DNA from 2 places in the Kerstersia gyiorum genome. Region 2 is predicted to be linked to the other one. Evidence: predicted binding sites of a transcription regulator. Region 2 holds the regulator's gene; the other holds the start of a gene.
What was found. Region 2 encodes NrdR, which represses ribonucleotide reductase genes. Its sites were predicted from a motif close to CACNANATNTNGTG; they were not measured.

Region 1 (3,402 bases), 1.6 Mb from region 2:
GCCCGCATCCATGCCCCGGCTACGCATAATGGGTGCCAGCCAGCCAAAGACACAGTAAGCCAAAGCCGATTGCAGCCCCATGAGGCCTGTCAGTTGCCAGGACAAGGGGTCTCGCCAGACGGCAGCCGGCCGTTGCGGCGCCGGTGCAGCCGGCTGGTGTGCGGGCAGGCGGCGCAAATGCACGCCCCAGAACAGCGCGACCAGCGCCGCCGGCAGCGCCCAGGCAGCCAGGGCCATGTTCCATTCCGTGGCACGCGCCAATGGCACGGTCAGCACGGCCGCACAGGCCGCCCCAGCACAGAGGAAGGTGGTGTACAGGCCGGTCATCAAGGCCATGTGCCTGGGAAAATCGCGTTTGACCAGCCCAGGCAACAGAACGTTGCCAATGGCAATGGCGGTGCCTGCCATGGCCGATGCCAGCAGCAGCACCCAGAATGATTCAACCAAACGCAGCGCGGAACCCAGCGTCAACAGCAGCAGCGCCCAGAACATGGTGCGTTCGACACCCCGGCGGCGCGCCATGACCGGTGCCAACGGGGCGAATATGCCCAGGCAAATGACTGGCAAGGTGGTCAGATAGCTGGCCTGCGCCGCCGACATGTCCAGCGCTGCCATGATTTCCGGCAGCAGCGCTGCCAGGCTGGGAAACACTGGACGCAGATTGCCTGCGATCAATATGACCAGGACGGCGTACCAGAGGATTCTGCGGGGAACCACGGCACCGGGTGGCGCCGCAGCGGCGGGTCTTGGGTCTGTTGGCGCCTTGTTTTGCGCTGTCTCCGTCATTCCTGCTCCATTCCGTGCTGCCTCAAGACAGTCTTGGATTCGTTCCGATAGAAAAACAGGCTCCCCGCGCATACCTGCCACCGATTCACCCTTCCCCAAGGGCAAATATCAGGGCTGCCGCTCAGGCCTCTCCGGCCTGGGCGCGCCGGCGCTGAGCGCGCCGCACTGCGACATAAAACACCATGAACCACAGGACCGGCACCACCACGCCGCCCAGCGGCACGTAGACCAGCGCCGCCATGCGGAACCATTCGGGCAATACCAGCTGGGAATGACAGACGACCTGGCCGCCGCCAAACGACAGGCAGCTGTCCGAGAATACGACCAGCGCCAACCCCCAGAGCGCCGTGCCTGCCAGGCACAATCCCCACCAGAACTTGACACGGCCATCGCCGCCGCGCGCACTGCGCAGATAGGCAGGCAGCGTCATCAGCAGCAGAGGCAGAAGGGTCAGGACAACAAACAGCAGGAAGGTGTAATACATGGCGCAGAACCGCATCAGAAAAACGCCGGCACCCCTCGGTACCGGCTCGCTGCCGAGAGAATACGCCATTCGGCAGGCTTTGAACACCGCCGCCCGGCCCTGGCGTCCAGGCTCGGGGCAGCCTGAGGGCTGACGTCAGCCGCTAACGCGGTTTGCGCTTCGTAACAATATCGCCGGCGCTGGCCGCCATGCCCGCAAGCGCCCGCCAAGGCCAGAACTGGCGCGGTTCCGGGCCTGATCCGGCATTCAATACAACCACTAGATTTATGGTTAAACCAAAATGTAACCACTACATCTAGTACTATTTTGCTATTCTGTGCACCAGATAGCTTAACTTCCCGTTCATTCCTGCCTCATCCCGCGCCAGCCGTTTTCTGCGCGATGCAGGAATTTTCAAACCAATCCAAGGAATAGCAATCATGATCGTTACTGTTTATAGCAAGCCGGCTTGCGTGCAATGCGTCGCCACCTACCGGGCGCTGGATAAACAGGGCATCACTTATCAGGTCGTGGACCTGACCGAAGATGCTGTCGCCCTGCAAAAGGTGCGCGATCTGGGCTACCAGCAGGCCCCCGTCGTAGTGGCCGGCGCGGACCACTGGTCGGGCTTCCGTCCGGACAAGATCAGCGCGCTGGCCTGAGGCCGGTGACCGGTGCCAGCCAGGGTGGCGGCAGCGTCCCCAGGCTGCCTGCTTCTGCCAGGCAGGCAAATCCGGCAGGCAGGCGGGCAGCCTGACCCGACCTCGCTCCGTGCTTTTCCCAGCCGCTTACCAAGCAATCAGCAGGACCAGGAACCCGCAGCCATGGGCCAGATCATCTTTTTTTCCACCAGCTCCGGCAATACCCAGCGCTTCGTTGAAAAACTGGGCATGGCTGCCCACCGTATTCCACTGTCCTCGCGGGACGCCTTTCTGCTGGCGCCTGAACCCTACATTCTCATCGTCCCGACCTACGGCGGCGGCCACCCCGCCGGCGCCGTGCCCAAGGCCGTCATCCACTTCCTGAACCACGAAGCCAATCGCGCGCTCCTGCGTGGCGTGATTGCCGCCGGCAATACCAATTTCGGTACGGCCTATTGTCTGGCCGGCACCATCATTGCGCAGAAGTGCAAGGTGCCGCTGCTGTACCGCTTCGAAATGCTGGGAACAGAAGAAGATGTCATCAAAGTCCGCCACGGAGTACAAGCATTTTGGAAACGACAACATTGATACCGAAAGCCGCCGCCAGCGCTGAACTGGATTTTCACGCGCTCAATGCCATGCTCAATCTGTTCGACGAGCAAGGGCAGATACAGTTCGACAAAGACCGCATGGCGGCGCGGCAATACTTCCTGCAACATGTGAACCAGAACACGGTGTTCTTTCACAACCTGCAGGAAAAGCTCGATTACCTGGTGGAAAAGGAATACTACGAGGCCGACGTGCTGCGTCAGTATTCGCCGGATTTCATCCACCAGCTGTTCACCGATGCCTACGCACGCAAGTTCCGCTTCCCCACCTTCCTGGGCGCCTTCAAGTATTACACCAGCTATACGCTCAAGACTTTCGACGGCAAGCGCTACCTGGAACGCTACGAAGACCGCGTCTGCATGGTCGCGCTCGCGTTGGCCCAGGGCAACGAAGGCCTGGCGCTGGCGCTGGTCGATGAAATCATCAGCGGCCGCTTCCAACCCGCGACCCCCACTTTCCTGAACGCCGGCAAGAAGCAGCGCGGCGAGCTGGTGTCGTGCTTTCTGCTGCGCATTGAAGACAATATGGAGTCCATCGGCCGCGCCATCAATTCGGCGCTGCAACTCTCCAAGCGCGGCGGCGGCGTAGCCTTCCTGCTGAGCAACATCCGGGAAGCCGGCGCCCCCATCAAGCAGATCGAAAACCAGTCCTCCGGCATCATTCCCATCATGAAGCTGCTGGAAGATGCCTTCTCGTACGCCAACCAGCTGGGTTCACGCCAAGGCGCCGGCGCGGTCTACCTGAATGCCCACCACCCCGACATCCTGCGTTTCCTGGACACCAAGCGCGAGAACGCCGACGAGAAAATCCGCATCAAGACGCTGTCGCTGGGTGTCGTCGTGCCCGATATCACCTTCCAGCTGGCACGCGACAACGAGGACATGTACCTGTTCTCACCGTATG
Region 2 (3,402 bases):
GCACGCGCACGTCCGCGCCCAGCCGCACCATGTCGGTGAACTCGAAGCGCCGCGCCTGCGCCAGGCTGCTCAAGGCAGGCAACCTGGCCATGGGCTGCGCATCGCCCAGCAGCACGGGCGCCACATAGGAGATCAATTCATCGACGCACCCGGCACGCAGCAAGGCGCCATTGAGTCCCGGGCCGGCTTCCACGTGAACTTCATTGACACCATCCGCAGCCAGCCACTGCATCACCGCCGGCAGGTCAACCGTTCCCGGGCGCTCGCCCGGCAGCAGGATCACCTGCACGCCACGCTGCGCCAGGCGGGCCGCCTTGGCATCGTCTTCACGTGCGGTAAAAACCAGCAGCGGCGCGCCTTCGATCAACAAGGCATCCTCGGGCAAGCGGAAATCGCCGTCTATCAGGGCCTTGCGTGGCTGACGCGGGGTCTCCAGCGCACGTACGTTGAGACGCGGATTGTCATGCAGCACCGTACCGATGCCGGTCAGCACCACGCAGCTGCGAGCGCGCCAGCGATGGCCGTCATCACGGGCCTGCGGACCGGTAATCCATTGCGACTGACCGTTCTCCAGGGCGCTGCGGCCATCCAGTGAGGCCGCCGTCTTGAGCCAGGCCCAAGGCGTGCCCCGGCTCATCCTGGCCACAAAGCCGATATTGAGCGCCAGCGCTTCTTCTTCGCAGATACCAGCAACAGTCTGGATGCCCGCGGCGCGCAGGCGCGCCATGCCCCGGCCATTGACCAGAGGGTTGGGATCGCCCATGGCTGCCACGACACGGCCCAGCCCTGCCGCCACCAACGCATCGCAGCAGGGCGGCGTGCGGCCAAAGTGGCTGCAAGGCTCCAGCGTGACATAAGCCGTCGCGCCACGCACATCGACGCCACGGGCGGCAGCATCCCGCAGGGCGCAGACTTCCGCGTGCGGGCCGCCGACAGCCTGGGTCGCCCCTGCGCCCAGCAGCACGCCATCGCGCACGATGACGCAGCCTACCCTGGGGTTGGGAGTCGTGATGTTGGTCACTGCTTCCGCCAGCGCCAGCGCCCGGCGCATCCAGGCGATATCCTGATCAGCCATGCTTGTTTCCTTGAGGCCCGCACGCGGCGCGGCCTGCAATATCGCTGCTATTTGTCTTTCGGCGCCTCGCCACGCGGCCCCTGCATGGCCCGGATGGCACGGACAAACTCACCGATGTCCTCAAAGCTCTGGTAGACAGAGGCATAGCGCACGTAGGCGACCTGATCCAGGTTCTTGAGTTCCTGCATGACCAGTTCCCCCACGCGAGAACTCGGGACTTCGCGCAGGCCGCTGGTCATGAGCGCTTCTTCGATGCGCACCACTGCGGCATCCACGTCTGCCGTCGCAACCGGGCGCTTGCGCAGTGCCAGGGCCAGGCTGGCACGCAACTTGGCACGCTCATAGTCGGTGCGGCTGCCATTGCGCTTGACGATGTACGGCAGGTCCAGCTCCGCCCTCTCGAAGGTCGTGAAGCGGCGTTCGCAAGCGAGACAGCGGCGGCGCCGGCGTATGGTCTGTCCTTCTTCCATGGCGCGGGAATCCAGCACCTGGGTGTCCTGATGGCCGCAAAAAGGGCATTTCACGCTGTCAGTCTCCTGTTTCCAGAATGCAAAAACGCGACTCGCATCATATACGAGCCGCGTTCCTCCGGGACAGGCGCCAGCCGCCAGGCAGCCGGCGCCCCGTGCCAGGGCTTATTTGTAGACCGGCAGGCGGGCCGTCAGCTCGCTGACGCGCGCGCGCACCTTGGCGATGTTATCGGCGTCATGCGGATTGTCGAGCACGTCGGCGATCAGGTTGGCGGTCAGTTCGGCTTCAGCCTCGCCAAAACCACGCGTGGTGATGGCCGGCGTACCCAAACGGATGCCGCTGGTAACGAACGGCTTTTCCGGATCGTTGGGAATGGCGTTCTTGTTCACCGTGATGTGGGCCTGGCCCAGCACTGCTTCGGCTTCCTTGCCGGTGATGCCCTTGGCGCGCAGATCAACCAGCATGACGTGGCTTTCGGTACGGCCGGACACGATGCGCAGACCACGCTTGACCAGCGTTTCCGCCATGACCTTGGCATTCTTGACGACCTGGGCGGCGTAGTCACGGAAGGAAGGATCCAGCGCTTCCTTGAAAGCCACGGCCTTGGCGGCAATGACGTGCTCCAGGGGACCCCCCTGGATGCCGGGGAAAATTGCAGAATTGACAGCCTTTTCGAATTCGGCCTTCATCATGATCACGCCACCGCGCGGGCCGCGCAGCGACTTGTGCGTGGTAGACGTCACGAAGTCGGCGTGCGGTACCGGGTTAGGGTACGCGCCACCGGCGACCAGGCCGGCGTAGTGGGCGATGTCGACCATCAGCAGCGCGCCATTTTCATGAGCGATGCGGGCCAGGCGCTCGAAGTCGATGTGCAGCGAGTAGGCGGACGCGCCAGCCACGATCAGCTTGGGCTTGTGTTCGCGCGCCAGGGCTTCGACCTGTTCGTAGTTCAGGACTTCATTGGCATCCAGGCCGTACTGATGGAAGTTGTACAGTTTGCCGGAGGAATTGACGCTGGCGCCGTGGGTCAGGTGGCCGCCTTCGGCCAGGCTCATGCCCAGGACGGAGTCGCCCGGCTTCAGGACGGCGTTGTAGACGCCCTGGTTGGCCTGGGAGCCGGAATTGGGCTGCACATTCGCCGCTTCAGCGCCAAAGAGTTCCTTCAGGCGGTCGATGGCCAGCTGTTCGACGATGTCGACGAATTCGCAACCACCGTAGTAGCGCTTGCCGGGATAACCTTCCGCATATTTGTTGGTCAGCTGCGTACCCTGGGCCTGCATCACCGCCGGGCTGGCATAGTTTTCCGAAGCAATCAGCTCGATGTGCTGTTCCTGGCGGACGTCTTCCTTCTGGATGGCGTCCCACAGTTCGGGGTCGACCTTATCAAGGGTACGGGTGCGATCAAACATTTGGGGGTCCTGAGCTCAATAGCGTGAAACACGAAGAAGCTATTTAGTTTACCCCGCCAGGCACTGCAAAATGCATCATCAGGCAGCGATCGGCCATAAAAAAACCCTGCTTGTGTGCCAAACTGCCACGTTTGCCCGCACGCGGCAAAAAAAGCGCATGCAGGACTTGAGCATCACTCATGCAAGGGCCCGGGCACACCGCGCAGCGGCATCCGCCCTGGGCCCGGGCGGCCTGGCATCAAGATGCCGGCGGGCCGATGCGCACAGGCGCAAGCGCCGGATTCAACGTGAAGGTTCCAGTCCAGGAGGCACTGTCGAGCACGTGGCCGTCCATTGCCTGCTGCACGTCCTTGCCGTCGAAACGTTCCGGCAGCGCCAGCGTTTCGACATCCAGCGCATACAGCGTAAACACATAGCGGTGCACGCGCGCGTCGTTCCATGGCGGGC

Region 1: a site for NrdR is predicted at 1,558-1,571, ahead of nrdH (glutaredoxin-like protein NrdH). Genes of this name have one in related genera too.

The regions. Positions count from the first base shown of each region.
Region 1 is NZ_CP169556.1:2,466,912-2,470,313, forward strand. It holds gene ACEW7X_RS10875 (MFS transporter) at 1-717, opposite strand, end outside; gene ACEW7X_RS10880 (hypothetical protein) at 908-1,270, opposite strand; gene nrdH (glutaredoxin-like protein NrdH) at 1,690-1,911, shown strand; gene nrdI (class Ib ribonucleoside-diphosphate reductase assembly flavoprotein NrdI) at 2,074-2,478, shown strand; gene nrdE (class 1b ribonucleoside-diphosphate reductase subunit alpha) at 2,529-3,402, shown strand, end outside.
Region 2 is NZ_CP169556.1:217,990-221,391, reverse strand. It holds gene ribD (bifunctional diaminohydroxyphosphoribosylaminopyrimidine deaminase/5-amino-6-(5-phosphoribosylamino)uracil reductase RibD) at 1-1,051, opposite strand, end outside; gene nrdR (transcriptional regulator NrdR) at 1,123-1,599, opposite strand; gene glyA (serine hydroxymethyltransferase) at 1,711-2,955, opposite strand; gene ACEW7X_RS00900 (YbhB/YbcL family Raf kinase inhibitor-like protein) at 3,194-3,402, opposite strand, start outside.